Regions from separate parts of the Sphingobacterium sp. HSC-15S19 genome, predicted to be linked through region 2. Evidence: riboswitches for the same ligand, from Rfam matches in the RefSeq annotation. Region 2 holds a riboswitch; the other holds the start of a gene.
What was found. A riboswitch is a leader RNA that binds a small molecule or an ion and turns the genes downstream of it on or off. The one in region 2 is predicted to bind thiamine pyrophosphate.

Region 1: it holds a riboswitch for thiamine pyrophosphate, as region 2 does, so the genes downstream of both, thiS (sulfur carrier protein ThiS) here and thiM (hydroxyethylthiazole kinase) in region 2, are expected to answer to the same signal.

Annotation. Positions count from the first base shown of each region.
Region 1 covers NZ_JBNPWQ010000022.1:4,024-20,496, forward strand. The annotation lists gene L1283_RS17645 (response regulator) at 1-1,721, shown strand, start outside; gene L1283_RS17650 (response regulator transcription factor) at 1,726-2,082, shown strand; gene L1283_RS17655 (hypothetical protein) at 2,087-3,154, shown strand; gene L1283_RS17660 (sulfatase-like hydrolase/transferase) at 3,148-6,570, shown strand; gene L1283_RS17665 (YaiO family outer membrane beta-barrel protein) at 6,567-7,808, opposite strand; gene L1283_RS17670 (HesA/MoeB/ThiF family protein) at 7,955-8,665, opposite strand; gene thiH (2-iminoacetate synthase ThiH) at 8,670-9,794, opposite strand; gene L1283_RS17680 (thiazole synthase) at 9,805-10,575, opposite strand; gene L1283_RS17685 (thiamine phosphate synthase) at 10,572-11,204, opposite strand; gene L1283_RS17690 (thiamine phosphate synthase) at 11,150-11,767, opposite strand; gene thiC (phosphomethylpyrimidine synthase ThiC) at 11,764-13,578, opposite strand; gene thiS (sulfur carrier protein ThiS) at 13,625-13,831, opposite strand; TPP riboswitch at 13,891-13,986, opposite strand; gene L1283_RS17705 (alpha-L-rhamnosidase) at 14,147-16,473, shown strand, end outside.
Region 2 covers NZ_JBNPWQ010000006.1:8,356-24,828, reverse strand. The annotation lists gene ureA (urease subunit gamma) at 1-220, shown strand, start outside; gene ureB (urease subunit beta) at 239-613, shown strand; gene ureC (urease subunit alpha) at 610-2,331, shown strand; gene L1283_RS06240 (hypothetical protein) at 2,490-3,077, shown strand; gene L1283_RS06235 (urease accessory protein UreE) at 3,081-3,617, shown strand; gene L1283_RS06230 (urease accessory protein UreF) at 3,793-4,482, shown strand; gene ureG (urease accessory protein UreG) at 4,495-5,133, shown strand; gene L1283_RS06220 (urease accessory protein UreD) at 5,136-5,933, shown strand; gene L1283_RS06215 (urea transporter) at 5,944-6,834, shown strand; gene L1283_RS06210 (DUF2490 domain-containing protein) at 6,862-7,668, shown strand; gene L1283_RS06205 (helix-turn-helix domain-containing protein) at 7,665-8,552, opposite strand; gene L1283_RS06200 (DUF1572 family protein) at 8,705-9,280, opposite strand; gene L1283_RS06195 (hypothetical protein) at 9,329-9,556, shown strand; gene L1283_RS06190 (GIN domain-containing protein) at 9,648-10,391, opposite strand; gene tenA (thiaminase II) at 10,641-11,297, opposite strand; gene thiD (bifunctional hydroxymethylpyrimidine kinase/phosphomethylpyrimidine kinase) at 11,284-12,123, opposite strand; gene thiE (thiamine phosphate synthase) at 12,120-12,752, opposite strand; gene thiM (hydroxyethylthiazole kinase) at 12,742-13,545, opposite strand; TPP riboswitch at 13,627-13,719, opposite strand; gene L1283_RS06165 (VanW family protein) at 13,782-14,624, opposite strand; gene L1283_RS06160 (hypothetical protein) at 14,750-16,000, opposite strand; gene L1283_RS06155 (dienelactone hydrolase family protein) at 16,034-16,473, opposite strand, start outside.

The sequences.
Region 1 (16,473 bases), on a different contig from region 2:
TTGAATCGGGTAAACTCGAACTATTTGTTGATAAGTATAACGTATATGATGTAGCCAATCAGGTTATTAATGTTGTTCTCTATCAAGCACAACGAAAAGAAGTCGAACTGCTTTTGAACATTGAGCAGGGACTGCCGGCTTTTGTTTGGATTGATGAGGCACGTATTAAGCAAGTGCTGGTGAATTTATTAGGTAATGCAGTTAAGTTTACGGAAAAAGGCGAAATCGAATTTAAGATCAGTAAACTTCGCAATGATGAGAATAAATTAACCTTACGTTTTGCGGTTAGAGATACGGGGATAGGAATTCCGCCAGAGAAGCAACAACGCATCTTTGATGCCTTTACGCAAGAAGATAGCTCGGTAAGTAAACGATATGGGGGCACGGGACTCGGTTTGACCATCTCCAACAACCTCTTGAAATACATGGGAAGTAAATTGAATCTGGAAAGCGAACAGGGTGTCGGGTCGACGTTCTATTTTGATATCGAGGTCCGATGTGAAGAAATGGAGGATGAAGATACAGCTTTACCTTTAAATCGTGTCCTCGTTGTCGATGACAACGCTAATAATCGGATCATCCTGCAACATATGTTGGCCTATAAAAACGTCGAATCTGTCCTCGCAGAAAACGGCATGGAAGCCTTACAGTTGTTGATGAAAGGGGAACGTTTCGATGTTATTTTAATGGACTACCATATGCCGATCTTATCGGGCCTCGAAACAATAGAAAAAATCAAAGAACTCTTTAGAAAACAGGAAGAAGGTATCCCCTTGATTGTGTTGCACACTTCGTCAGAAGAGCATGAGGTGATTTCAGCATTTAGACAAGAAGAGCGGTCATTCTGTCTACTTAAGCCGATTAAATCCGAGGAACTGTATTCGACTTTAAGAAGGGCGATACAACAGAATAGGGAGGATGCAGTACAATTAAAGGCGAATGCAAACTTATCGTTATCATCGGATCCGTACGGTCAAGACGTTCAGGTGCTGTTGGCAGACGACAATGCCGTTAATATGGCCCTTAATTTACGCATGATGGCAAGTATAATGCCAGGGGCACTCTTAACCGAAGTTTCTGACGGAGCACAAGCCATTCATGCTTGCAAAGAAAAACAATTTGATTTTATTTTGATGGATGTTCAGATGCCCGAGGTCGATGGGATCGAAGCAACCAAACAGATCCGGCAAATGGCAGGTTATGCTGAAACACCTATTATCGGTGTTACCGCCGGTAATATTTCAGGCGAAAAAGAACGCTGTCTCGAAGCGGGGATGTCTGACTTTCTAGCTAAACCTATTCGGCAACAGGATTTATTCAAAGCCTTGGAAAAAGCGATGTTATCGGTGAAACCTAGTGCTGCCGAAGCTTCAGATCTGGAGGATTTGGATGAGCATTTGGATATGCAGCGCCTCGAAGAACAGGCGGGTGATGATCCTGCATTTTTAACCTTTTTTCTGGATTTGGTCGTTCGGGAAATCACGGGGTCCAGAAATCAGTTAAAGGAGGCAATTGATACAAACGATATTGTACGCATCAAAGAACTCCTTCATAAGTTACGGGGAACTTCATCGACAGCCGGACTGATCAAGTTGGCCCAAATGACCAAAGACTTGGAGACCAGCCCAACGATTGAAACTGAGCTCGCGACCGCTTTTGTGGCAATCGAACAAGAAATGGATATAGGATTGGAATTAATTACAAAAATCTTAAATAAATAATGATATGTTGATTTTAATAGCGGAAGACGACGAATTGATACTGCGTACTGTTGAACACAAATTAGTGAAAGAAGGACACGAAGTGGTGCTGACCAGAAATGGCCGTGAAGCCATCGAGAAGATTAATGAGCTAGATTTGGATTTAGTTGTAACGGATATTATGATGCCTTTTGCTTCTGGTATTGAAATTCTTTCGGCAATAAAGCGTATTGGAAAGAAAATCCCTGTCATCGTATTATCAAGTATGGGGCAAGAGGAGGTCGTGGTTGATGCATTTGATTTAGGCGCATCTGATTTTATGGTTAAGCCATTTAGTCCAAACGAACTGATTCTTAGAATAAAACGCCTAATAAATAAATAAAATTATGCATCACCATATCGAGCTACATGAGCTTATTCTGGCGATTGTTATCGTATTGATTTTAGTACTATTGTTGATTATCACGGTACTGGGATACAGCTTTTATAGCTATAGAATCCTTCATAATAGGCAATCGTGGCGACAGATCATCGAGTACAAAATTATGGAGACTATTGTCGGTGGCGATGAGAATAGCGATCGAGATTTGGAGTTTGCGGAGTATTTGAAAGAACCGTCTTTTCGAGCTCTTTTTTTAGATGTATTAGTTGACTCTGATAGAAAATTTTCTGGTGGAGCTAAACAATCGATCAATAGGTTGTTTCATGATTTTAAATTGGAGGATGAGGCTTGGCGGAAGCTTCGGCATAGAAAAGCTTATTTGGTTGCCGGTGGGGTTCAGGAGCTTGCTGCAATGAATGTCGAATCAGCAATCCCAGAGATAACAGCCAAGCTTAATGATTCCCGTACCGCAGTATATCAAGAAGCACAATATGCAATTGTAACTTTCAAAGGGTATGAGGGGCTTGGTTTTTTGGATCATTTCGATCGTCCCTTATCAGACTGGCAACAATTACGTTTATTGTTTTCTATTCATGAAATACCGGAACTTTCAGAGTTACACGTTGATACCTGGCTTAAGAGTTCAAATGATTCTGTTGTCATATTTACGTTGCGCTTGATCCGAAAATTTAGATTGATGACTTTTTATACGGAAGTTTTTAACCTATTGGATCATCTATCTACGAAGGTTCGTATACAAGCCATACGGACATTGCAGGCCATTGAGAATAGTGGGACGATTCAGCAATTTATACAAAATTTTGATCTGCAACCAATCGAAGTTCAGATAGAAATCCTTAAAGCGATGAAAATTGCCAAAAGTAGAGAAAGTGAGCATTTTCTGAAGGATCAACTTTGGAATCATAGTCAAGTGTCAATTAAAATTTCTGCCGCAGAAGTACTCGTTGTGCTAGGAGAAGAACAGTATCTGCGTGAAATTTCACAACGTGAAGATACATACGACGAACTTACACAAATTATTAAACACGCATTGCAAGAGAAAAAATGTTAGAGTTTTCCCATATCGTATACGAAATTATAGTTTGGTTATTTTTGCTTTATTCGGCAGCAGTATTCATTATCTATACTTGGATAGGGCTATACGCTTATGGAGCGGTGTTTCGTTACAAACATAATAATACGTTTACGGACTATAGTATTATTGCTACCAACCCCAACGCGCCTACATTCAGTCTGATTGCTCCAGCTTACAATGAGGGGATGACCATCGTTGAAAATGTACGTTCTTTATTGTCGCTATATTATCATAATCTGGAAATTATCATCGTCAATGATGGTAGTAAAGACGACTCAATTTTGAAATTGATCGCCTCTTATGAACTTGAACCCACGTCTTTTTTTGTTCAGGGAAATATTGAGACCAAGGATATAAGAGGGATCTATAAGAGCAAAAATCCGGCGTTTAAGAAGCTGATTGTTGTTGACAAGGAAAATGGCGGTAAGGCTGATGCGCTCAACGTCGGTGTTAATATTTCTTCTGGAGATTATATCGTCTGTATTGATGTAGACTGTATTTTGGAACAGGATGCTATTTTAAAATTAGCAAAGCCATTTTTGGAACAGACCGACAAACGCGTTATAGCCTGTGGCGGAGTTATACGTTTGGCCAATAACTGTAATGTCGTGAATGGTTCTGTCGTGGACGTTAATCTTCCAAAATCATGGTTGGGGCGTACGCAGGCTTTAGAGTACATCCGTGCTTTTATTTTAGGTCGAATGGCTTGGTCAAGGGCTTCGGGTTTAATTCTTATTTCCGGGGCATTTGGCGCTTTTGACCGGGAGATCGTATTGGCTTGTGGGGGGTATGACCGAAATACGGTGGGAGAAGACATGGAGCTTGTTGTTCGTATGCGCCGCTATATGGAGGAGCAAAAGCAAGCCTACGAGGTGGTTAACATTCCTGATCCATTGTGCTGGACCGAAGTACCCGAGTCAAAAGAAGTATTACGTAAACAGCGTAATCGTTGGATGCGGGGTACTATGGAAACCTTATGGAAACATCGAAAACTCATGTTCAATCCGAAATATGGCCGTTTTGGTATGGTCAGTATGCCTTATTGGTTTTTCTTTGAGTTCCTGGGGCCTATTGTCGAATTTACGGGCTATATTGTTTTTATAATCTTTTTTATTCTGGGAATCATCAACTGGCCATTTTTCTTTGCGCTATTTGCATTGGTGATTGCTTCCGGAATTTTGTATTCGATCTATGCGATCTTGGTTGATCTTGTTAGTCATCAGGTTTATTCTAAGAAACGAGATCTTTCCACCCTAATAACTACGGCGATACTAGAACCTTTATACTTTCACCCCATTGTTGTTAAAGCCGGGGTACAGGGGGTTGTTGATTACTTTCGAAAGCAGCATGGCTGGGGAGAAATGACACGACAAGGCTTTCAACAAAAAGATGCGAATGAGTCGGTTTGGAAATACCTCGGTCAGCGATTAAATCTTTCGTTACAGAGCTTAGGACCTGTTATGTTGGTTGTTTTTGCCTTGTATATGTTGTCCGTTGGTGTAGAATGGTGGTGGTACGGTCGTCGATTTGTTCAGCTTTCGGAGTCACATGCCGGGAAATACCTGTTTTTGGATAACGTCTTGTTCATCTTTCAAGCCTTGGCCTGTTTGGGAATCGGCTATTTATTGCTTCAGTTCATAAGCAGTTTTTGGGCGAGACTTCTTATGGTTATATCGTTCTCGTTTATTGTCGTTATGCAATTCATCTTGTTTCTGTATTTTGGCGAATCCAGAAATTTGCTTGGAGCTGATATGTTCTATTACAGTTCGGAAGAGATGAAGCAAATTTTGGAGGCTAGCGGTATGTTGAGTTTTACCAATATTGCTTTACTTTTATTATTGATCGTAATTTCTTGGGTTCCCCTTTGGATTGCCAATAAACAGACATTCAAAAAGCCCTATGCTAGTATTGCACTGTTATTTTTGGGGATTATATCGTTTTTCATCTCCTCGGCTTCGTTTTTGGGGGGTAGCGCTGAAAAAGATGAATTCGTAGCCAATGCAAGTCGGAGTAAATGGCGTTATTTTTTTGATTCTAATTTATCCAATTACGTGGATGATCACCCCGGGATGTTCGCTATGTTCAATAAAGACGATGATGATGCAAAAGTGTTGGATACTAAATTTCCTTTTTTGAAAAAAGAGGATACGAAAGATTTCCTGGGGACATACATGCAAAAAACGGCGAAAGTACCTAATTTGGTCATTCTTGTTATCGAAGGTTTAGGACATGCCTATAGTGCTGAAAATGGCTATATTGGCAACTTTACACCTTTTATAGGTACATTGAAGCAACAGTCTTTGTATTGGGATAATAATATGAGTTCCTCGGGTCGGACATTTTCCGTTTTACCGACCATAACAGGTTCGTTGCCTTTTGCGACACATGGATTCCTGGAACAAGACACCTTGCCAGACAACTTCAATTTATTTAATATTCTGAAGAGTAATGGATTCAATACTGGATTTTTCTATGGTGGTCATTCTAATTTCGATTTCATGAAAAAGTTCATGGATTATAATAAAATAGATATGCTCATGGACCAAGCGGCATTCGGACCTCCTTATAAAAAATTGCCCGAAAAGGGAGGGGAGAGCTGGGGATATGAAGATCAGGCTGTCTTTAGCAAACTTCTTGAAGTACAGAAAGTACAGGAACACCCTTATTTCCATGTGCTTTTGACGCTATCAACCCACAATCCGTTTTTGATTAATAATGCGGCTCATTATGAGCAATTGTTTGATCAACGTATAGCAACATTGAACCTTACACCGGAACAAAAAAAGTGGGCTTTGGAGAACCGTACCCAACTTGTTTCGGTACTGAATTTGGATGATGCGATGGAGCAGTTCTTTAAAGAATATAAAAAGAGACTAGATTTTGCGAATACTATTTTTGTCATAACTGGAGACCACGCGATGCCTGAGATACCATTGCAAAGCAAAATCGATCGTTTTCATGTTCCCTTGTTGATTTATTCACCACTTTTAAAAGGGCCAAAGACTTTTCATAATTTTGTTAGCCATTTTGATGTCGCGCCTACTATATTGGCCTACTATCGTGAAAATTTTGGGCTTAAAACTCCTAGCCAAGTTACATGGATCGGTGAAGGGCTCGATAAGGGGGCTTCGACACAGGGAGATGGTATAGCCATGATGCAGAGTAAAAATCAATTGATTGATTTTGTGAAAGGCAGTTACCATCTTTCCGATGGACAACTGTATAAACTGGATGGTGTGCTCAATGAAGATGCCGCTGCTGATAATGCGAAAGAAGAATTGTCCAAGCGCTTTGAATTATTTAAGCGCAAGAACAAACTTTTTTATACGCAAAAGCGACTTCTTCCGGATAGTGTTTATACAAATTACTTTAATCGAACAGAGAAGAACTAGAATTTTCGAATATAACCAAGGATGATGTCCAATTGATTTCCTCGCTCTTTCGGCCTGAATTCTTGGTTATAATAGGTGCCCGAAATTGAAAATAAGTTACTTTGCTTAACGGAGAAATTATACTCGGCACCTACTTTGAATGTTTTTAATTTATAGGAAGCGTTGTCCAATAGATTATTTCGGTTTTCCTCGGGGCTCAGACCCGTTCCGGCACTAAATCCGAAGTAATCATTTGCTCCTTTTGTATAATAGCGGACTGTTCCGGTATAGGATTGGGAAATATTCTTTTCGCCCGGTGTAAGGTAAGTCCTCAGATTGAACCAAAAGTTTTGGTAATATTTTCCGACTGAAGCCGTGTACATCCAGATGTTGTCACTAAAATAAAGCTGACGATATCCGATTTCCCCCTCAAAGCTGTTCGGAAGATTGGCATAGAGAGACACACCAGTTCTATATTTCGCAAAAATCCCCACATTATTGGAATATCCAGCACCGACATATAAGTAAAATATCTTTGAAATACGTGGGTAAGCCTCCATCTCAAATTGGACGCCATTTTCTGCAAATTTATTCGCATAGTTCGTTCTGAAAATAACTGATCCTATTGGTGTTGCCCGTTTATAACTTAATCCAACAATGTGCCAATTATGATCAAACTGTTTGTCAAAATAGACGAAATTATACGTCAGACCGATTGCATTTTTAGCCGTATATTCTTCAATATTTTTTGCCAGCGCTCTTGCTTCCGTATTTTTGGGATTAATTGCCAATAAATTATTAATTGCCTTTTCGGCTGCCTCATAATGATCATTGCCATAACTTATTTTACCTTTTAAAAGAAGTAAATCCTGAGACCGCGGATGTATGCTAAGCCCTTTGTCTATAATTGCAATCGCTCTGTCGGTCTGATCATTCCAATATTCCAATGAGGCGTAGGCTAAAAAGAAATCTTCATCACTTGTATTCTTTTTATCCAGTTCTGTAAAAATGGTTCGTGCCGAATCAATTTTATCCGACCAGGTATAAAGACGTCCGAGAAAAATGCTAATATCCGTGTAATCTGGTGCTTGAAGTAGGGCCTGTTTAGATAATTGAATGGCTTGCGGATAATCTTTTGAATCAAAAGCTACTTTTCGCGCTTTTACAAATAGATCATCAGCGGTGAGTTTCGTCTCTTGCGCGACAGAAAATAAGGGTAATAAAGAGAGGGAGAGTAATGGATAAATTACTTTTTTCATTCCAGATCGTAAATTTGACATTTAAGCTTGCTAATATATAAACTAAAATTAGGAAATTTTGTTTGTCGCTAGTTGTTTTAAAATAAATTTTTGAACTCTTTTAAAGCATTCTAACGATCATTTCGGAATGCATTCCGAAATGATCGTTAGAATGAAAGTTTTGAAAAACGCCAATGGAATGTGTCAACAACCGTTAACTGGTTGCTATCTACGGGTAATCCGGTTACTATTTTAAGTACCTGCATCGCCATCATGCTGCCGATAATACCGGGCAAGGGGCCCAGCACCCCATTTTTATCGCAATTTGGAACCTGCTCCGGATCGGGGGGCGTTGGAAAGATATCTAATAGGTTTTTACTACCCTGATAGTTAAAGACAGCCAGCTGCCCTTCAAAACCATAGATGCTACCGTATACCAAAGGTTTATCGAGTTGTAGGCACGTATGATTAAGCAGGTAGCGTGTCGTAAAGTTATCACAGCAATCGACAATGATATGATAGGGAGCGAGCATTGCTAGCGCGTTGTCAGCATCTATTTTTACCTGAAAGGGTTCAAAATCAATTGTGCTATTGTGCTGTCGTATATAGGCTGCGGCACTTTCTGTTTTTGCTTGGTTTATATTATCTTCGGAATGAATGATCTGTCTATTTAGATTGTGGATTTCAACCTGGTCAAAATCAATCAGGCCAAGTTTGCCTATACCGGCCGCGGCTAAATATTGAACGACAGGACTCCCGAGTCCGCCTGCACCAACGACCAATACCTTGGCATCCATAATCTTCCGTTGTCCGGCAACGCCAATCTCTTCGATAAAAATCTGTCTGCTATAGCGATCAAAAATGTTATCTTTTTTCATGTATTTAACGTACAATACCCGCGTAATTGCTTTCCCAGTCTTTCATCACTGGAGAATAGCCCATTTTTCGGATTTGATTTTTTATTGTTTCCATATCTCTTTCATCACTTACTTCAAATTGTTCCAAAGCTTGGGGATCGACAACATAGCCTCCCGGATTGGTTTTTGAAGCGGCACTCATTGTGGTTACGCCAATAGGTATGATATGATCTCTGAAGGTTTCGTTCTCTCGGGTAGAAATAGAGATTTCCAAATTTTCATTCCACAGACGATATGCGCAGATCAACTGCAGCAGATCACGATCTGCCAAATGAAAATTTGGCTCAACAGAACCCGCGGCTGGTCGTAAGCGCGGAAAGGAAATGGAATAGCGTGTCTGCCAATATTGTTTTTGCAAGTAGGAAATGTGTGCCGCGGTGAAAAAGCTGTCCACCCGCCAGTCCTCTAGCCCAAGTAATACCCCCAGTCCGATTTTATGGATTCCGGCCCGGCCTATACGGTCAGGCGTATCCAAACGATAGTCAAAATTGGACTTCTTTCCTTTCGGATGATATTGTTTGTAAACTTCCCGATGGTAGGTTTCCTGATAGACCAAAATTGCATAAACCCCTGCGGCCTGTAGTAGTCGGTACTCGGATTCTTCCAGCGGCTGTACCTCAATGGATATCTGTGAAAAATGAGGTTTTAAAAGCCGAATAGCGTTTAGGAAATAATTGATCTCGACCGTTTTGTTGGCTTCTCCGCTAACGAGTAAAATGTGGTTGATTCCCATGGTTTTGAGTGCCATTGCCTCCAGTAATAGTTCTGTGTTGTTAAGTGTTTTGCGTTTAATTTTATTGTCCATGCTAAAACCGCAATATGTACAGATATTTTGGCACTCATTACTCAGGTAAAGAGGGGCATAGAGCTGTATGGTTTTACCGAAGCGACGTTGCGTGATTTGTTGTGTTTTTTGTGCCATTTGTTCTAGATACGGTGCTGCAGCCGGTGAGATGAGTGCCCTAAAGTCAGCGAGTGTTAAATGGTCTTTTTCTAACGCATGTTGTACATCCTGATTGGTAGCGTCATAAATCTGCGTGTGGACGTCATTCCAGGAGTATTCATCGAGAATCGTTTTGAAATCTGTCATAAGAGAATCATCAATCAAATAAAAATGAAGTTAAGGGACTCGAACCGATTGCTTTTGATCCGATCTTTCCTAAACCGGCCTCATAAGCCTTTCGTCCCGCAATAACAGCCTCTTTGAATGCTTCGGCCATACGTATCGGATTATTGGAGACCGCAATTGCCGTATTGACCAAGACTGCATCGGCTCCGATTTCCATGGCTTTGGCGGCATCGGATGGAGCTCCGATCCCAGCATCTACAACCACAGGGACATTACTCTCCTCAATAATAATTTCGAGAAAGTCTAGTGTGCGAAGCCCTTTATTACTACCAATAGGAGCACCTAAAGGCATAACAACTGCAGTACCTGCATTTTCCAATCTTTTACAAAGTACTGGATCTGCGTGAATATAGGGCATGACAACGAAACCCAGTTTGGCCAGCGATTCAGTTGCACGCAGGGTTTCAATAGGATCGGGCAGTAAATAACGAGGGTCGGGATGAATTTCCAGCTTTACCCAGTTGGTTTCCAGTGCCTCCCGTGCAAGTTGGGCTGCGAGCACAGCTTCTTCAGCAGTTCGTGCTCCCGAAGTATTGGGAAGCAAATCGATTGCCGCCAGGTCGAGTGCACTGATGAGACTGTCGTCTGAGCTGGTCTGGTCGATTCGTTTGAGGGCAACGGTGACCAATTGGGAGGCCGAAGCCACAATGGCATCGCTCATTTCTGTGAGATTACCGAATTTGCCCGTACCCAGAAATAATCTGGATTCAAATACGCGATCGGCTATATGTAGGTTGTTCATAATAAAATTTTATTGATGGATGAAACAATGTTTGGAGTCTTGGTTACGATTCCGGAGAGTGCTACACCGTAAACTCCAATTTCTAATAGCTGTTGGATATCTTCAAGTTGGCTTATACCGCCAATTGCGAATATTGGAATAGGGGGCAAGTCTTCTAGGTGGACTTGTCGGATGATGTTTTCATATCCTGCAATCCCCAATAGGGGACTTAGTTTTTGTTTTGTTGTGGTATAGTTGAATGGTCCGAGTCCAATATAGTCACAATGTTCACTTATTCTTTGTTTTACATCCGCAAAGCTATTGGCAGTACCGCCGATTATTTTTCCTGCCCCCAATATGTTCCGGGCAGCTGTGACGCTGCAGTCATCCAGTCCCAAGTGCACTCCATCAGCATCTACAGCCGCTGCAAGCAAAGGATGGTCATTGATAATACAGCTGGCACCAAATTCGGAACAGGTTTGCTTGATCTGTTCTGCAAGCAGGTAGCGGCTCTTTTCATCGGCGTCCTTCCATCTGATCTGTATCCATTTGGCCCCCGCATCCAGCGCTTTCAGTATGTTATTTTTTTGTTCAGTTAATGTTTGTCCCTGCGATATATATTGGAGTTTTTCCATAGTTTTTGTTTGCATGCTATAAAATTTTGAACGGGATCAGGGTGCTTCCATAAAGTACCATATAAGGCAATTCCATCTGCACCTTGCTGCATCGGGATAAGACAGTTGCCTTGGTTTATCCCTCCAAGACCGATGAGACCAACAGTAAAGTTGGAGCGTGACGGGAGCTGATCCAACCTTGCATTATACACTCCATACCCCACTTTTGAGATGCTTGGAAATAATGGACTTAGAAAAGCATAGGCCCAACATTCATCAAGGTTATTGAATTGATCGATATCATGCACAGATGTCGAACAGATTGCTGTAGACAGCATTTGATTTGTAGATCTATCCTTTCTATTCTTTTCGTTCATATGAATACGTGCGATTCCGAGCTCAGCCGATAGGTGAGGGTGGGAATGTAGGACCAATCTGTCCAGGTACGTTGAATCTATAGATTCAACGTACCTGGACATTTGTAGGTCCGTAAAATGATACTTGCGCAAATGCAGGATATCAAGTCCTTCTTTGAACAAAGCATTTATAATCCCTTTTTCAGAAGGGATCGTTTCTGCTGCTGTCAAAGCGATGATCATAAATAGATCTCTTTTCCTTGTGCGATGAATTCCTGCGATTTTTCCAGCATTCCTTGTGCGGCACTATCTCTGATTTCCTGCGTAATTTTCATCGAACAAAATTTGGGGCCGCACATGGAGCAGAAGTGTGCCACTTTGGCCGCATCTGCAGGCAACGTTTCGTCATGATACTCCCGTGCGGTATCTGGATCCAGGGAAAGGTTGAATTGATCTTCCCACCTAAATTCAAATCTCGCTTTACTCAAGGCATTATCACGGTATTGTGCACCCGGATGTCCTTTGGCCAAATCGGCCGCATGGGCAGCTAGTTTATAGGTGATTACACCGTCTTTAACGTCTTTTTTATTTGGTAGGCCCAGATGTTCTTTGGGCGTCACATAGCAAAGCATCGCACATCCATACCAACCGATCATCGCAGCTCCAATGGCCGACGTGATATGGTCATAACCTGGAGCGATATCAGTTGTTAAGGGACCCAAGGTATAAAATGGAGCTTCGTCACAACAAGCCAATTGCTTGTCCATATTCTCTTTGATCAATTGCATAGGAACATGCCCTGGACCTTCGATCATCACCTGAACATCATGTTTCCAGGCGACCTTGGTGAGTTCGCCCAGTGTTTCGAGCTCAGCAAATTGAGCCGCATCGTTGGCGTCCGCAATGGCTCCTGGACGGAGACCATCGCCAAGTGAAAAAGCAACATCATATCGCTTCATAATCTCACAGATCTCCTCAAAATGGGTATAGAGAAAGTTCTCTTTGTGGTGGAAAAGACACCATTTGGCCATGATAGACCCACCTCTGGAGACAATGCCCGTTACTCGAGAAGCGGTGAGATGGATATAACGAAGCAGTACGCCGGCGTGTATGGTAAAGTACGAAACACCCTGTTCGGCCTGTTCAATCAAGGTATCTTTGAATATTTCCCAGGTAAGGTCCTCGGCCACCCCCTTCACTTTTTCGAGCGCCTGATAGATCGGTACCGTACCGATTGGAACGGGCGAGTTACGGATAATCCATTCGCGGGTTTCGTGAATATTTTTGCCAGTGGATAGGTCCATGATGGTATCGGCTCCCCAACGACAGGCCCATACCGCTTTTTCAACTTCTTCCTCTATACTTGAACTTACGGCGCTATTGCCAATATTGGCATTAATTTTAACAAGAAAGTTGCGCCCGATAATCATGGGTTCACTTTCAGGATGATTTATATTATTGGGGATGATCGCTCTTCCGGCAGCGATTTCCTCACGGACAAATTCTGGTGTAATAGCTTTATTATGTGTTCTAGCGCCAAAGTTTTGCCCTTTATGCTGATGATCCATTCCGGGGGTACTGGCCGTGAGCTGCTCGATACGTTGGTTTTCACGGATAGCAACGTACTCCATTTCTGGGGTAATGATGCCTTGCTTTGCATAATGTAATTGGGTGACATTCCTGCCGGCAGAGGCTACTTTCGGTTTATGGCTATACGCAAATCGGAGTTCATCTAACGTTGAATCAGAAAGGCGTTTTTGTCCATATTCAGAGCTTATGCCAGCTAGCTGTATGACATCCTGACGATCCAAGATCCACTGATCGCGAAGGCGAGGGAGGCCTTTTCGGATATCGATATGGACGGTATCATCCGTATAAGGTCCAGAAGTATCATAAATTGTTACCGGCGGATTAATTTCTACTTCTCCATTCGTTAATTTGGTTGGACTCAAGGTGATTTGACGCATGGCGACTTGAATAGGAAATAGTTTTCCGGATACAAAAATTTTCTTTGCATTTGGAAAGGGTGATTGCGTAATTGTTTCAGCTGTCATTTTTTTCTGTATTGGGTGAATTACTCGGTTGATTTTTTGGAAATGGCTATCCGCCCTGAGATGCGGTAATTAAGATAATCTGATCGTAAGGTTTAAGTGTTGTCGTAGCCCAGTCCTTTTTGGGGATGACTTTGTTGTTGATGGCTACAGCCACACCCTGAGTTTTGCCAGATAATTCCAAAAGCAACAAGCCTTCAAGTGAAGTAAGTGTGGGATCGAAAAATCGAATCTGATGGTTTATTGTAAGTTCCATTCCTTAATTTTTTTGGTAAAACTTTAGGAATGGCTACACAAAGGCACAGCAATGCACCTTGTAGACAGCTCACTTTTCCCTACGCCAGTATGATCCGGATCAGGTTCTAAGGGTAAAATCTCAGCCTGCACGAGCAGACACCCCTAAAGTTGCGACTAAGATAAGGTTATTTTTATGAAAGTTGCAAGAAATTTATTTTACAGACTTAGGCATATTGTGCAGGAAAGTACAGGTCAGTATGTGGGAAATATTTGATATATTAGTTTTTTGAATCAGCTAAAACAATTTAACAACCACCAAGAATAGTATCTTTTAATGCGTAGGATTTTATTGACAACACTGTTGTGTATCGCTAGCAACACTTATGCCCAACCTAAACACAACTGCAGCGCCGTGCAGTTGACATGCGAACATTTGGTCAATCCGTTGGGTATTGATGCAATTCACCCGAGACTTAGCTGGCGACTTGAGGACCAACGTAAAGGTGCGGTACAACAAGCTTATCAGATCCTTTTAGGGCAAGATTCGCTGGCATTACTGAAAGAGACAAAAGATAGCTGGGATAGTGGCAAACAGTTCAGCTCGGCTATGTTAGTGTCCTATAACGGCGCACAGTTAAAGCCACAGACTAAGTACTACTGGAAGGTTAAAATATGGGATAAGGATGGTGTATCAACACGTTCTGAAATAGCATCTTTCGAAACAGGAATGATGGGAATGGACCTTTGGAAAGGAAAATGGATCAGCGACAATAAGGATATTCATGCACGGGAAACGCCTTATTTTAGAAGAGAATTTAAGGCAAATAAGCAGATAAAATCTGCCCGCGCGTATATTGCCACAGCGGGATTATATGAACTTTCCATTAATGGCCAGCGCGTTGGCGACCACCGTCTGGATCCAATGTATACACGATTTGACCGACGCACGTTGTATGTCGTGACGGACGTAACCCAGCAGCTTCAAAAAGGAGAGAACGCTATTGGCGTTGTTTTGGGGAATGGCTGGTATAATCATCAACCAATGGCCGTTTGGAACTTTGATAAAGCACCATGGCGGGCCCGGCCAACATTCTGTTTAGAACTGAAAATTGTTTATACAGATGGAACGACGGAAACCATTGTTTCGGATAAGCAGTGGAAGACTGCTTCGGGGCCAATCACCTATAATAATATTTACACTGGTGAGCATTACGATGCAAGACTGGAAATACCTAACTGGGATAAACCAAAATACGATGATTCGGCCTGGCCGGCTGTTCAGTATAGAAATGCGCCATCAGCGCATATCGTTTCCCAACAGATGGTACCGATTCGGCTCGTAAAGTCCTATAAGCCAAAATCAGTGACAAAGATAGACCAACGTACCTATGTGTTCGATATGGGCCAGAATATGGCCGGGATTACAAAAATTAGAGTGAAAGGAGCTGCGGGTACTATGCTGCGTATCAAGCATGGTGAGCGATTGCAGGCCGATGGGCATCTTGATCAGTCCAATATTGATGTTTATTATCGCGGCGATAAGGAAAAGGAGCCTTTTCAGACCGATATATTGACCTTAAGTGGCCGCGAGGATGAGTTTATGGCCAAGTTCGGTTACAAAGGGTTTCGTTATGTCGAGGTTAGCAGCAGTGCCGCAATTGCATTGGATAGTTCGGCTGTGACCGCCTATTTTATGCATAGTGATGTGTCTGCTATTGGACAGCTCAAGACATCATCAGCGTTGGTCAATAAACTATGGACAGCGACCAACAATGCCTACTTGTCCAATTTGATGGGCTATCCTACAGACTGTCCGCAACGGGAAAAGAACGGCTGGACAGGGGATGGGCACCTTGCGATTGAAACAGCTCTATACAATTTTGACGGGATAACAGTTTATGAAAAATGGATGGCGGATCATCGTGATGAACAACAGGAGAATGGTGTCTTACCCGATATTATTCCAACTGGCGGATGGGGCTACGGTACCGCAAATGGTTTGGATTGGACAAGCACCATTGCCATCATTCCATGGCAGATCTATCAGTTTTATGGAGATCCACGTGCATTAGAAGAATGCTACCTAAATATCAAACGCTATGTCGATTATGTAGACGGAATCAGCCCGTCTGGATTGACAACGTTTGGGCGTGGAGACTGGGTGCCGGTGAAGTCACAGTCCAATCTGGAGTTGACCTCATCTGTTTATTTTTATGTGGATGCGACCATCTTGGCTGCTGCGGCCAAATTGTTTGGATACACAGCAGATCAACAAAAATATGAACTGCTAAGCGAAAAAATTAAGACGGCCATCAACGCTAAATTTTTAGATGCTTCCAAGGGTGTTTATAGCAATGGAACACAGACCGAACTGAGTGTACCACTCTATTGGGGGGTTGTACCCAATGAAATGAAAGCCCGTGTTGCAGCCAATCTGAATAAGAAAGTGGAAGAGACCAACTTTCATTTGGATGTAGGCGTATTGGGTGCTAAAGCATTATTGAATGCGTTAAAAGATAACGGTTATGCAACGACAGCCTATAAGGTCGCGGTACAAGATACCTACCCGTCTTGGGGATGGTGGATTGTAAATGGAGCGACAACATTGTTGGAGAACTGGGATTTAAAAGCAACACGGGATATTTCAGACAACCACATGAT
Region 2 (16,473 bases):
TAAATTAAACTATCCGGAGTCTATTGCATTGATCAGTAGTGAACTTTTGGAAGCTGCTCGTGACGGACGTACTGTTGCGGATTTAATGCAGTATGGTGCAACGTTGTTGACACGTGAAGATGTCATGGAAGGTGTCCCTGAAATGATTCATGATGTACAGATTGAAGCTACATTTCCAGATGGTACAAAACTGGTTACTGTTCATAACCCGATTCGCTAATTGTTAAAAATATAATCTATGATCCCAGGAGAATTTTTTATTGCAGATGGCTATGTTATCTGCAATGAAGGTAGAGAAATTACAACGATCACTGTGACAAATACAGGTGATAGACCAATTCAGGTAGGTTCACATTTTCATTTCTTTGAGGTGAACAAAATGATGGAGTTTGATCGTGAAAAAGCATTTGGCAAACGGTTGAATATTATCGCCAGTACAGCAATTCGTTTTGAACCAGGTGAATCAAAAGACGTCGAATTGGTCCCTTATGCAGGTGCAAGAAGGATCTATGGCCACAATGATTTGGCAAATGGAGATACCGAAACCGAAGTTGCGAAAGCAAATGCAATGAAAAAAGTAAAAGAACAAGGCTTTAAAAACAAAGTATCATGAGTTTAAAAGTTAGCAAATTAAATTATAGCGCCATCTTTGGCCCTACAAGTGGAGATAAAATCCGTTTAGGAGATACAGATATCATTATTGAAGTCGAAAAAGACTATGCTTACTACGGCGATGAAGCCAAATTTGGCGGTGGTAAGACTGTCCGTGACGGGATGTGCCAATCTTCAGTTCATACACGTGATGAAGGTACATTGGATATGGTGATCACTGATGCTATCGTCATTGACCACTGGGGTATCGTGAAAGGTGATATTGGTATTAAGGATGGTAAAATTGTTGGTGTTGGTCGTGCTGGAAATCCGGATACAATGGACAATATTACACCAAATATGATTATCGGTGCTTCTACTGAGGTACATGGTGGATCGGGATATATCTTAACTCCAGGTGGTATTGATACCCATATTCACTATATCAGCCCAACACAAGTTGAAACGGCCTTGTATAGTGGTGTTACAACAATGATTGGTGGTGGTACAGGTCCAGCGGATGGAACAAATGCAACTACAGTAACACCGGGTAAATGGAATTTACGCCGCATGTTGCAAGCTGTTGAAGACCTTCCAATGAACTTCGGTTTCTTTGGTAAAGGAAACGTAGGTACGGAACAACCTATTGTGGAGCAAATTGAAGCAGGCGCGCTAGGCGTTAAAATCCACGAAGATTGGGGTGCTACACCAGCAACAATCGACAGAGCTTTGACTGTTGCAGATCAATACGATGTGCAAGTTGCAATCCATACAGATACCTTGAATGAAGCGGGTTTCTTAGAAGATACGATCCAAGCTATCAATGGACGTGTCATCCATACATTCCATACAGAGGGTGCTGGTGGTGGTCACGCGCCAGATATCATCAAATCGGCGATGTATCCAAATGTTTTGCCAGCATCGACAAATCCAACACGTCCATTCACAAAAAATACGATTGACGAGCACTTGGATATGCTGATGGTTTGTCACCACTTGAGTAAAGAAATTCCGGAAGACGTCGCTTTTGCTGACTCTCGTATCCGTCCAGAAACGATTGCTGCTGAGGATGTACTGCAAGATCGTGGTGTATTCAGTATCATGAGCTCGGATTCGCAGGCAATGGGACGTGTAGGTGAAGTCATCACACGGACTTGGCAGACTGCAGACAAGATGAAGAAACAAGTAGGTCCATTACCTGAAGACGAAGGCAAGGACAACGATAATTTCCGTGCACGCCGTTATGTAGCGAAATACACGATCAATCCAGCAATTGCTCATGGTATTTCCAAATATGTTGGTTCAATCGAGCCCGGTAAAATTGCCGATATGGTGATCTGGCGTCCTGCTTTATTTGGCGCAAAACCAGAAATGATTATTAAGGGCGGGATGATTATCGCTTCAAAAATGGGTGATGCGAATGCTTCTATTCCTACGCCACAGCCAATTATTTTAAGAACAATGTTCGGTGGTTTAGGTAAAGCTGTTCACCAAACTTGTTTTGACTTTGTCTCTAAAATTTCATTGGAAAAAGGAATTAAAGAAGAGTATAAATTGGAAAGAACCTTACTTGCTGTAGAAAATTGTCGGAATATCTCCAAAAAAGATATGATCCACAATGACGCTACACCTGAAATTATCGTCAATCCAGAGAATTATGAGGTAAGTCTTGACGGTGAGATCTTGCGATCAAAACCGGTTGATACAGTTTCGTTGGGACAACGATACTTCTTGTTTTAACCCTATACTACTTTTTTATGGCGTGATCCGATATCACGCCATAAACTATGAAAAACAATATGTTGATGAAATCATCATGGGCTTATCAAAAGCGCATAAAGAGAGGGAATAACGACTGCTCATGATGCTTCATTACTGCTAAAATACGATTTACGCTAATGAAAAATTTGAAGACATTTTTAGGCTGTTGTATAGCAATAGCATGCTTTACGATACAATCGGCCTATGCGCAAAAGGGGGGTATCATGGTTTATGGGTCACTGAATTACCACGAAACAACAGCGGGGCATCAATTTAGTGCCGCTCCGGTGGGTGCTGCCTATTTTTTCACCGACAACATGAATGCGGGGCTAAACTATGGATTCAATTCTGCTAAGGATAAAGCACTGGATTTTACAGATCATTCGCATGAAATAGGACCTTTCTATAGTAATACTTGGCCTCTGAGTGAGCATTTCATGTTAATTGGCCAGGTTGATGTGCATTATTTGTGGGGCGATCAACATGTCGCTACCGGAGGTACAATGGTCGATGGTAAATACAATGGCTATCTATTCAGAGTGTACCCGCTTGTGGGTATCGCCTTGGGAAAAGGTTGGGCATTAAAAGCTAAAGTGGCAGAATTGTCTTATAAAAAGAGAAATAGTAAAGATGCTGCTATTCCCAATGATCACGAAGTCATTACGGGAATCAATGGATCTACAGTAGGTTTAGGCTTATCTAAAAATCTATTTATTAAAAATTAAAAAATGATAATCACGGAAATCACAAGGAATATTCAGGGGGAGCAGATCAATAAGCGTCTTGATTCGCTCGCTATTGAATGGTATGAGTCGACCAAACGTATTCAACGTTTACGTACAGCGGAGGGAATGGATATCGCCGTCAAATTGTTGGGTAATACCTCCAGTTTGCAGGATGGCGATATCTTGTACGAAGATGAAGAGAAAATGGTTGTGGTAACGATCAAACCTTGTGAAGTCATCCGTGTCATAGCAATTGATTTCCTTCGAACCGCTTTTGTAAGCAGTGAAATTGGAAACAAACATTTGCCTCTATTTGTGGAGGCAAATGAATTGCTTATGCCTTATGAAAGGTCCATGTACGAGTGGTTAGCGAAACAGGGGTTTGACCCGCAACGTTGCGAGCGCCAACTTTTACGTCAGCTCAACGCAAATGTCGACCCAAAACATCATCAGAAGATGAAGTTTTCGACGAAGAATATACCGCTCTTAATCAGCGATAAAGCCTTCATGAATTCGCAAGGGCCAGCAGCTATGAAATGAGATTGAAGATCCTTTCTGTCCAATAACCGAGCGTAGCGAGCGCATTGATGCCTTAATGGAGAAAATAGGGATCAAAGGAAAAACTTGGTCAGCTTGAATGCCCAATGATAGCGAAGATTACGCAAGGGGCTGATTGGTCCTTGAAGATATATACTTACAATAAAAAATAATGTCAATGAAAAATACATTTCTAGGCAAGTTACTTCATCTAGCAGATCCTACATTGCCAATTGGTGGGTTTACCCATTCCAATGGACTGGAGACCTATGTGCAACAAGGCTTGGTCTGTGATAAGGCTACGGCGGACAATTATGTGCGTCATAACCTCTGGTATAATCTGAAGTACAATGATGCTGCTTTGATGAAATTGGCCTATGAAGCAACTTCTTCGCAGGACATGGATGCATTGATCGCCCTAGATCAAGAATGTACAGCATTAAAAAGTCCAAGAGAAATTCGCGATGCCAGTAAAAAACTGGGCGTCCGTATTTATAAAATATTCAGTCGGTATCAACAGCAGGATTTTATGTTGTCCTGGGGTGAATTAATCCAAAAGAAGGAAGTAGATAGTCATTACTGTTTGATGTATGGCATGTTGGCGTCACTTTTAGCAATTCCTTTGGAAGAAGCGTTGCACGGCTTTTATTATAATGCCGCTATTACAATGGTGACCAATGCTGTTAAACTGGTGCCATTAGGGCAGTTGGATGGCCAAGATATACTTTTTGGTTTACATGATGATATACTTGATCTCTGCAAAGAGACCTTAACAGTTGAACGGAATTTAGTGGGCTTATGCAACATTGGATTTGACATCCGTTGCATGCAACACGAACGATTATATTCTAGAGTTTATATTTCTTAAAAAACAATTACAATGGAAAATAGAAAATATGTTAAAATAGGAGTTGGTGGACCAGTAGGGTCTGGTAAAACAGCATTATTGGAAAGATTGAGCAGACGTTTGATGAATGAAATTGATCTTGCAGTAATTACAAATGATATCTATACGAAGGAAGATGCGGAGTACATGGCCAAAAATAGTTTGCTGCCCCGTGAACGAATTATCGGTGTAGAAACCGGTGGTTGCCCGCATACGGCCATACGGGAGGATGCGAGTATGAATCTAGAAGCTGTAGATGAACTAGCAAGCCGCTTCCCGGATTTAGAGTTGATTTTGATTGAAAGTGGTGGTGATAACCTAACTTCTACCTATAGCCCGGATCTGGCCGATATTACCATTTTCGTAATTGATGTTGCCGAAGGTGAAAAAATGCCTCGTAAAGGTGGTCCAGCAATTACAAGATCTGATCTTTTATTGATCAATAAGAAAGATTTGGCACCCTATGTAGGCGCAAGCTTAGAAGTAATGGAGCATGATGCACGTAAAATGCGTAAAGGTTCTCCATTCTTATTTTCAAATCTAAAAACCGGAGATGGTTTGGAAGAGATTGTAGGCTGGATTAAAAAATACGCACTCCTTCAAGATGTTGAGGAACCTAATTTACTACGTTAGTTATGATCTGTTCTTTAGATATTAAAATAGCACATCGCGAAGGAAAATCCTTTTTAAAAGATGCATATGCGACACAACCGTTTCGTATCGTTCCAGTTGGACAATATCAAAAAGACAATGCAGCGTATCTGATGATTATGAGTTCATCGCCTGGTTTGTTGGATGGAGATGACCATCGTATTCAAGTTGATATTGCTCCGGGCGCTAAGCTGCAGTTACAAACGCAAGCTTACCAGCGTTTGTTTCATATGAAAGGCCATTCGTCCCAAACTATGGAAGTGAATATCGGTGAAAATGCTGTTTTTTCTTATGTGCCCCATCCTGTAGTACCACAACATTCGTCTCATTTTTTGAGCCATAACATTGTACATCTTGCTTCTAATTGTCACTTATTGCTTAGTGAAATCGTGACTTGTGGTCGGAAAATGTCCGGAGAAGAGTTTATGTACAATCACTTTCAAAATCTGACAGAATGTTATGTCAATGGTAGGCTTGTAGTGAAAGATAATGTATTGCTGCAGCCAGATCGTATGCCTATACAAGGCTTGGGTATTTTGGAAGGCTATACGCATCAGGGAACTTTGATCTACCTTAATAGTGCCGGCTTGAATCCAAGTGACTGGATCGAGACTTTCCATGAACAATATGGGGAAACCAAAGACGTTGCGTTTGGTATTAGTGAATTGCAGCACGACGGTTTTATGGTTCGCGTTTTAGGTTACGGTGCCGAACAGCTTTATCTTCTTTTTAAAGAAATGCAAAGCGCATTATGGGACAACATATTTTTGAATAACAACTAATTATATTCCAATGAAAAATAACATCCTAGCTTTTGTAAAAGCTTTTTTTAAAGGATTTGGGCAAATTATGTTACAGGGTAACATTTGGACGGGTATTTTATTTATAGACGCCATTATTTATGATTCGGCACTAATGGGCTTTGCGGGAATCCTCGCCAATATCGTCGGGGTATTGACTGCCAAGTTGATGAAATTTGATGAGGGTCATATCAATGATGGACTCTTCGGATTTAATGCTACGCTTTATGGTATTGCTTTGGTTTTCTATTTTCAGACAAACGTCTGGGTATGGGGAGCTTTAATCGTCGGATCTGCGTTGACCACCATCTTGATGGGTTTTGCATTAAAGAAGAATCTGCCGGTATTTACATTTCCTTTTATCTTAATTACCTGGATCGCATTGTATGTGTTGAGTATTCCAGAATTGGCTTTAAGGACGGTACCCGAGCATTTTGTTGATATTCAAGAAATGGATGATTTCTTAATTGAAGGCCATGCCTTTGGTCAGGTTATTTTTCAGGGTAGTTTAATTGCTGGATTGATCTTTTTCATTGGGGTTTTCCTGAGCAATCCCATGGGAGCACTTTACGGTTTCGCTGCTGTTATCATCAGTGTTTATATTTCGCACCATGGCCATGAATCTGCAGATATGACCAATAATGGCATTTTTAGCTTCAATGCGGTTTTGGTTGGAATCGCTCTGAGCGGCCCACGTGTTCGTGATGGCGTATATGTACTGATCGGAACAATTATCGCCACATATTTTGATCACTTTTTGATTCATAACGGCTGGACAACATTGACTTTCCCATTTGTTTTTGCGATGTGGGCGATGCAACCGGTCAAACTTATCGATAAATGGTTGGTGAATAAATTTTCATCAGCAGAAGGGACTTCCTAGTCCTTTTTGTGAACTAAAATTTTATGTATGTTTAAATTTCGTTTAATAAAACTATTCCCAATAATGCTCTTATTGGGAATTCATGTAAATACTGCCTACGGGCAAGTCAGTCCACCGGGGTTAGGAAAAGCAAGGACCGCATCTTGGTCTGTTCTGGGCCTACGCCGGAAACTGGATAGTGCGGGAACCAAAGAGGCACTAACCTACATCGGTCTGGGAACCAAAAGTACGCCCGACGATTCAAATCCATTTCATAAGCAGGCCATTTGGGTGCTAAATCATGAAGTCTATCATAAGTTTGCCAAGAATCAACAATATAGCTATGCATTGAGCTATCGTCGCCAAAACGTTTATGATGAGGCAGCACCCTACCATAATGAAGGTGTCGAGCAAGAATTTAGGTTATATGGGCGATATGCGTATACATTTACCCTGAATGATCGTTTGAAATGGAAAAATACCTTAAGGCAAGAGTTTCGAAAGTTCTTTACAGCTGATTTTCAGAAAACAGAAGAGAATTTTCAATTTAGGACCCGCTTGAAGTCGCAGCTAAATTTTAAAATTTCGGCTAAAAATAAGCAAGAATTGGCTTTGAGCGCAGAAGGGCTTTTTGCAATCAGTAAGCTTTACGAACCTGCTAGTACATGGTCTAGCTTTGCTTATAAAGAGACCCGTCTGGGTTTCTATTACATGACAGATATTCCAAAAACACCTTTGCGATTGGATCTGGGGTATATGAACGACTTAATTAAAGGCTATGACAAAGTAGATTTTGGCGTTCATTATTTGGCCGTAGATTTAATTTGGAATTTACCTTACAGTAAAAAACATTAGCCCGCCATAAACTTATGTTTTCGATAGTCACTGGGTGAATACCCAGTGATTTTTTTAAATAGCCGAGTAAAATACGAGGGCGATTGAAATTTCAATTCAAAGGCTATACCGGCAATATCTCTCGTAGCATCCTGCAGCAGAATCTGGCTATGTAAGATACTTATTTCGCTAATCCATTGTTTCGGTGGTTTATTCGTCGCTTCTTTAACACATTTATTGAGGTAGTTTTCTGAAATATGTAATAAATTGGCATAGAATAATACGTTTTTATGATCGATATGGAATTTTTGTACATATTCGCGAAAACGGAAAGCAATATCTAGCTGTCGGCTCATTGGAGCCTTTGTTTCAATATCCGATTTTATCACCTTTAATAAGATACACTGCATCATTGAAATGCAGACTTCCATCACACGGCCCTCAGTAAAAAGTTCTTCTTCCAATAATACCAACATTTGTTGGAGCCAATGTGCTACATGGGCTTTTAGTGTGGTAAAAGGATGGGAATTGAAAAATTTGATATCGTTTATACCAAGTTCAATATCAGTCACAATTTCATTTTCATAGACTACAAAAAAACCTTCTACATCATCAGAGATTGCCAGTGTGGCCGTGATATTGCCTTGTTTGATGTTAATGACTTGATTTTCAGTTAATGTGTAAGATGCGCTTTCGAGATGTTGGGTCAGGGATCCCTTCGTTACAAAAATGAGAAAATTAAACGTTGTACGATAGGGGATGACAGGCATCAGGATACTGCGTAGGTAATTCTCAATTCGATAGACTTGAATTTTATTTTCATTGAATAAATTGTGCTCAGAAACATCAGGTAGAAATAACTTTTTGTACTCGTAATTGTTGATGATCTTAATCGAATTTTTCATAGTCTTAAAACAACGTACTTACTAATGAAATCAACTAAAAAAGAATAGTTGTGTGTATGACAAATATACTTAAAAGTTTGCGAAAAACAGGTTAAAATCCAATGCTTTCATTTAAGTAATTACTGTGTTAATGGAGTGTAAAAGCCTATTTACTACATATTCTCCTGATTTCCTTTTAGAAACTCGGAGGTGAAATGTTGTTGCTGTTTTTCGTGGCTGAATTTCTCCTTATTATAGGAAGCTGAATGACCTTTGGGTATCGATAAGGTGGACCATTTATCATCCAAACATATTTTTCCGATATAGAGAATCTGCCCGATGTGGTAAGGATAATGTGCGAGTTGCCGCAAGATCGCTTCCATGACGGTATGTCCTTGATTACGGATATAGATGATTTTAACGAGATCTTCTTCTCCGAGCGATTCTATTGCTTGAAATAGACAAGCCCATCCAGCATTCCAATAAGTAATAAGCTCGTCGCGATCTGTCCAGCTGTTCTCAAATTCCTGATCCCGGTTCCTATTTTCTTTTTCACCATCTGTGCTGAGAAAATCCGTCCAACGGGAAAGCATATTTCCACCTAAATGTTTTACAATTAATGCAATGCTATTGCTTGAATCATTTGGATGCCAAAAGAGCTGTTCAGTGCTTAGTTGTGTAAATGTTTTATCACCCAATGATTTATAATATTGAAATTGCTTTATACAAGTCGCTAAGAAATTATCCATTACGCCGAAAGTTTATCATTTATATGCATATTAATATACAAAAATGTCGTGAAACCGAAACCTAAAATAGTTTTTTTTGAGCAGAAATCTGGTGGTGTTATCGATCTCACTAATTTCCTGATACTGCTTTTTGAAGTGATTAATGTGCAAATTTATAAGGAGAAGGAGAAGGAGAAGGAGAAGGAGAAGGAGAAGGAGAAGGAGAAGGAGAAGGAGAAGGAGAAGGAGAAGGAGAAGGAGAAGGAGAAGGAGAAGTGTGAGCAAAAAGGTCGATAAAAGCAAAGGTGATACTGGGGTATGTATCACCTTTAAGCTAACTAAACATTAAACATAAACAAACAGTCTTTATTAAAGACCACACTAAAAATTATAGTACTACTCTGCCGCTAGTTGATTTGTCAACTTGGACATTTTTTGGTTGATTTTTTAACGCAATTCTGGCAGATGTAGAAACCTTTCCCTGTAAGTTTTCTTTCACGCTGAGCGTTACATTTGCAGACGAATTCGCTTGTATTTGGGCATTTGTTGTTGAGAAACGGCTCATATCAACCGATGCCGATGAGTTGGTGTTCAAATTTAAATTTGAAGCACTTCCCGAAATGTCTTGGCTGGACGAACTACTTGCAGATACCTGCAAATTTTTACTGCTCACATTCGTTGTTAAACTACTCGAAGAACTTGTTGAAAGGCTTATATCATCCGCAATTAATCTTTTAAGGGATATGCTTGCTGAAGAAGATACGTCAACAGAAATTTTATCGGCCTTAATTGTTTCATCGGTATGAATTGAACTGCTAGAAGATGCCGAAAAACGTGTTGGTATCTTGCTTGAGTAAACAGTTACGCGATTGTTTCTCGCATTTCTGACAGAACTGTTTCTTTTATACTGTACATAGAGTGTACCGTTTTTTACAGTCGTTTCGATAAGGGATAAATGCTCCGGAGTATCTGCTTCAACAACAACCTCGTTGCGATTAGAGTGAATATAATCTACACGTAATGAAGTTGCCGATGAAATGCCATCTGGAGCAGTGATCTTGCGTGTTTCGCGTTCTTGTGCCTGAGCTACATATAAAAATGAAATAAAGGCAATGGTTAAGATTCTTTTCATTATTTTTCTATTATTAATTTAAATTTATTGTTACTGAAAGTTTCATTTTAATTTCCCTTTTTATCGTTTCTTATGTGCTTATGCACTTATGTACACGCTCTATCGTTAACTGCCACCTATAGTATAATAGTAATGCCAAAACTTTAAATCCGTTTAAAATACTGATTAACACTAGTTTTGTTTCTGAGTGCTATTTTCGTTAATGCTAATTTTTGAACATCAACTGTTCGGTATCGGACAATAGTTTGTTTACCATACCCTTCGTTTGTAGGCTGCTAACCAGAATTGATACTCTAATTGGGAAGCTGTTATAAATACTTGTCGCATCTTCTCCCGTTTTGTTGCAGTAGTTTCTGCAGCAATTTTGTCAACGTAGTTTTTCGCCTTGATAACGCCCTGTGCAAAATCCTCACCGCTATAGGTTTCTATCCATTTGGAATAGGGATTTCCCTGTGTATTTGCTGTCGATACAATGTGATCTCCGACCTCCTTATAAATCCAAAAACAGGGGAGTGTTGCCGCCATAGCGACCTCAATGCTCTCGAAAGCGGCTACGCTTTTAAGAAAATGGACATAATGATGGCAGGTTGGTTCGATTTTGTTGCTCTTGTCGGCAGGACTTAAACCAAATTCCCGAAAGTAATTTTCGTGTAATGCCCGTTCAACAAGAAGCGCATTGCGACCAAATTCGAAATAGTCCAATGCTTGTTGGTTATCCGCACTTTTTGCACCTATAAAGGCGAGCACACGGCCAAATTCTTCTAAATAGAAAGCATCCTGCTGCATGTAAAATTGAAATTTATCCAGGGAAAGACTACCATCACTAAGCTGAACAATAAATGGCATAGTAAGTATATCAGAATAAATAGCTGTTATGGATTCCCAGGCATGATCAGTCCAGTTCATATTGAATAAGTTTAATCGGATTATGGAAGTGATTTAATGGCCCATTTCCTTTGCCAATGACGAGATCTTTGCTACCAGCTATTGCTGCGTGTATATAGGCCAATGCGAATTCAACCGCGCTATCGAGACCAACGCCTTGTGCCAAATGGCTCGCAATTGCTGAAGAAAGCGAACAACCGGAACCATGTGTATTTTTGCTGTTAATTTTTTGAGATTTGAATTCAATTGGTGGGCTCTTGTGCTGGAACAACAGGGATGTTAATTCTTGACTTTGGAGATGCCCGCCTTTAATCAAAACGGATTGACAACCTTTCGCCAATAGGCTATTTCCCGCTTTTTTTATCTTCTCGACATTGTCAATAACTTCGTTTACTAAAACACTTACCTCGTCTAAATTTGGTGTAATCAGCGTTGCTAAAGGAAAAAGAAGTTCTATGCAGGCCTGAATTGTATCATCGTGAATGAGCTTGTGCCCGCTGGTCGAGACCATGACTGGATCAAATACGATAGGCCCTTTATATTCTTTTAAATAGCTGCTAATAAGCTCCACAAGTTCAATATTGTGTACCATTCCTATTTTGATTGCATCGGGATAGATATCGTCAAAAATAGCATCCAATTGGTCCTGGACGGCTGCTGTAGGAATTTCATAAATACGTCTTACACCTTGTGTGTTCTGAACGGGTAAGGCAGTTAAAACATTCATGGCATAACAACCTAATGCAGATATGGTTTTGGTATCTGCCTGTATACCTGCACCACCGCTACCATCGAACCCCGCAATGCTGAGTACGGTAGGGACGCGGTATTTTTTATCTTTTGTCATTTTAATAGTTCTTTTAGTTGTGCACTGGCAGCTCTGGGATCTTGACTTTGGCATATGGCCGAAACGACTGCAATGGAGTCTGCACCGGCATTCCAGGTCTCTTCTGCTGTTTGTAAATTCATCCTTCCGATAGCGATCAATGGTTTTTCCGTCCTACTCCGAAGTTGTTTTAAACCCGCAATTCCCCATTCAGTAACCGTATCTACTTTTGTTTTCGTAGAAAAAATGGGGCTTACACCAAGGTGGTCGACGGTGTACATTTGTTCACTTTCCAGTTGTTGCATGTCTTCTATGGACCAGCCTATGGTTAATTTATCACCATATTTTTCGCGAATAGCGAGCGGCTGCAAATCATTTTGACCCACATGAATTCCCCATGCCTCGATTTGGGCAGCGATTGCTACGGCATCATTGATCACGAGCGGAATACCGTAATGATCGGTCAGTTTTTTCAAACGGATGGCTTTATCCAAAAATGTGGCCGGATCGTCAGCCTTTTCGCGCAATTGTATAAGATCGACTCCGCCAATAATGGCTTCTTCGGCAACATTGAGCCAATTTTGAGGATAACAGTCCCGCTCAGAAATTACCAAATATAAAGGGTAGGGAAAAAGCGGATTAATGCGCATAGCGTTTGATCTTGAGCTTTGATTTTAGACGTTCTGCATTGAGCTGATAGAGTTCATCATAGAGATTCAATTGCAGGGTGCCCGGTCCAGCTGCTGTTTGGGCAGCGAGTTCTCCCGCTAAGCTCAGAATGGATACACCGGCAACAGCTGCTTCAAAATATTGGTCTGTAACACCTAGAAATGCACCAATAAGCGCAGTAGCACTACAGCCAAGCCCAGTTACCTGTGTCATTAAAGGGTTGCCATTAAAAACTTCAACCCGATATTGCTGTGAAAGGATATAGTCTACTTCTCCAGAAATACAGATAATGGAGCCGGTTTGTTCTTGTAATAATTGGCCAAATCGGAGCGCATCTTTACTCGCTGTCGTGCTGTCGACTCCCTTTGTGTTCGGTTGGTTGAAATTGTACAGCGTCATGATTTCTGATGCATTTCCACGAATAACCGTGGGTTTGAGATCCAGTAGATTGGATAATAAATCATTGCGGAATGCTGATATCCCAGCACCAACAGGATCAAGTACCCATGGCCGTCCAATGGTATTGGCATGTTCGGTAGCAACCAGCATAGCTTCGGCAGTATCTTCACTCAAGGTGCCGATATTAATGACAAGAGCTTGTGCAATATCGACAACCTCGCGTACTTCTAATGGGCTGTGTACCATCACAGGGGACGCTCCTAGGGCTAAAAGTGCGTTGGCAGTATTGTTCATCACGACTAGGTTTGTGATGTTGTGTACAAGGGGTTTTTCGACCCTCAGCTGCTCTAATAAATTGATAATTGAATCTTCCATTTTTTTACATATGCTAAGATATACTGTGTGGCCTTGGAGGGAAGAAGAGCGATAGCCTGTGCAGTAAAGGAGTATGCTGTACAGTGGATTTTTGCTTTTCCCTACGCCGGTATAAACCGAATCAGGTTCAAAGGGACTATCTCAATTCTATACAGAATACCCCCAAAGCCAGACCAAACTTAAACAAAAAAGAGGACTTTTCATATCCGTCATTTTTCGATCATTAGCTTGTTGAATTAATCGGCCGGATTTTGATCGGCACTAATTTCAATGTATTCAACAGGGGTATAGGTAACCCGGGCAAAATTTTTGGTCAAAAGTTCGGTTTCCAAAATCTTTCCACCCTGAAACTTTAAAAATTTCTCGCGCCAAATCTCATTTTTCCGAAAGAACTGATTGTCTATTTTAAGAAATTGATGTTCTTTTTCAACGACATGGTACGCAAAATCCAGTTCTTGATCAATTCTTAATTCGCCCTCTAAACATTTGTCTGTGAACCAGAGATTTATTTGAAAGGTGTAAGGCGTGTTGTTGGTGAATTGATAGTCGCGGTAATTATAAAAGACGGTAGCTCCACTACCGAATGGCAAAACACGGCCATCGTCCGGAAATGGATCAAAAGAGTGGTGATAACGTTCATTGACGGTGAGTTGACTATGGATAACAAGCCAATGGATGAGGTTGGATATTTGACAGATTCCACCGCCAATACCCGCTCTTGCTTCACCAAAGGATAACTCCATGCCGGGCAGATATCCTTTTTTTACAGTGGGTAGTCCAACGAGTTTACAAAATGAAAAGGTTTCCTTCGGTCTGATCAGAATGCTATTAATCTGTGCTGCTGCAATTTTCAGGTTGGTAACTTTGTTAATCTGCAATTGCATATTATTTTCGCCTAGTTTTTTTAATAAGACAGACTGATGCTTTTTAATACGAAAGGGAAGTTTTTCAGTTGATTTAGCTGTGCTGTATTTCTTATTATCAAATAGCCAAACGGCTTTGCGCTGCACTCTTCTCGCCCATACTGCAATAAAATAGAGTATGGGATGAAGTTGACTGATCAGTTTTCTTTTTCTCAATTTGACGTTTATGTATCGCTATCAAAATTAGTGCAGAAATGTGTTTTTTGCCGAATTTCGTCGAATATTTTTTTGTCAAAATCAAGAATCTTATTGTCTGAGCTTAGTGCAGTTTTTCAGTTCGTTTAGTTGGTTTTCTTTGCCTGTATGTATTTCGCTGTTAACTTTCCCTCCTTGTTATAGATCAAGCTTTCGTAGGCACAGTTTCCGAGATCTTTTACAATAGATTTTTGTTGTAATACACCCTCATAATAAAACTCATCAATCGTTTCGTTGGCTCGGTACGATCGCTTGATTTCGGCTGTCAGTCGATCGCTTTGATCGAAGGTTTGGCGCAGCGAGTAGTCACTTGTTTCCGGACTATCATATTGATAGCGGACGCGACTTTCTCTTTGATCATTTCTGCCCGAAATCTCTTCAGTAATTCGATTCTGTTGATCATAACTGTAAATGGTCCAGTCTCTCCGTTGATAGACAAAATGAATGGATTCACTTTTTATAACCTGGAGTTTACTGTTCAAGTGATAAATCATCGCCGATTCAAATGTAGGATCGTAGGAAACAATGGTATTTGGGAGATACCGGTAAATTGTACTGCTGCTCCACTTACTATTTCGAAGGTACTGTATGGAGTCGATAAGTCCGAATTGATTATAGCATCTTTTGTTGTAATAATTATTTCCCCCGGAAAGATTGTTCGATGTGATCTCTTTGCCTTCTTCATATACAGTCGTCATAATTGCACCGGATTGCACCGCATTTTCGTCCGAAAACTGCTGCATTACATAAGTGCCGTCACATTTATTCTTACGCTGACTGTAATAAAGAGGAAGAGCGGAATTTGCGATAATAGCCGCTGCATATTGCCCGGATGGAATAAATTGAACTTGTGCGATTGAGTCAAAGAAATGTGAGGCATTATATTGTGCAGAAGCTTTCTTTGACGCAATTTGTGTGCTGGTGTTTAATATCGGTTTGGCTGCTGCCAGATAGGTATTACTATCGTATATGATCTTGGGTTTGGCTAATCCATCAAACAAGATCATGGCATGACGTTGCTTCAATGACAATACGTCGATGGTCCACTGGTGATTTTTAACGATGAATGTGAGTTTTTTTGCATCGGTTTTTGTGACCAGTAACTTTGTTGTGCTATAAGGTACTAATTTGAAAATCTCAGCAGCATTTTTTTCGTGTAGACGCATGATAAAATCAGTTGATTTATCGGACTCATTGGTTAGAAAAAGAACTGCATGCGTTGGGCTAGCTATTGTTAGCGATTTTACTGTTTGCGATGCTGCGCTGGGACTATATAACAGCAATATCAACAACTGAATGATAATCGGATAAAAGTGCAGTTTCGCGTTATAATTCATTTGGGTCGATATTGCTGTTGTTGACTTTGCTATTTAATTTAATACTTCTTTCAAAAATAATAAGGTGTGCTCCCAGGCACGTTTAGCCATTACGGGGTTATATTCGGCTGACTCGGGATTCGTAAACGTATGTCCCGAATTTGCGTAGGTAATTATTTGCCAGTCTGCTTTTCCTTCATTTAATTCCTTGACCAACCCATCGTAATCTTCTTTTGATACGCTTTTATCGGCTGCTGGGTGCTCAACGAGTACTTTTGTTTTGATCGAACCATTGGGTCTGTCGGCAGCTTTGGATAGGCCTCCGTGGATACTGATCACTGCATTGACGGGGAAGCCGGCTCTCGCTGCTTCTAAGGCTCCTGAACCTCCAAAACAATAGCCGATGACAGCAATTTTCGTCGGATCCGCGCCCTCTTTTTTCAGTTGTTCCAATGCGAGCATTATGCGATGCTGATAAGCTTTATAGTCTGTCT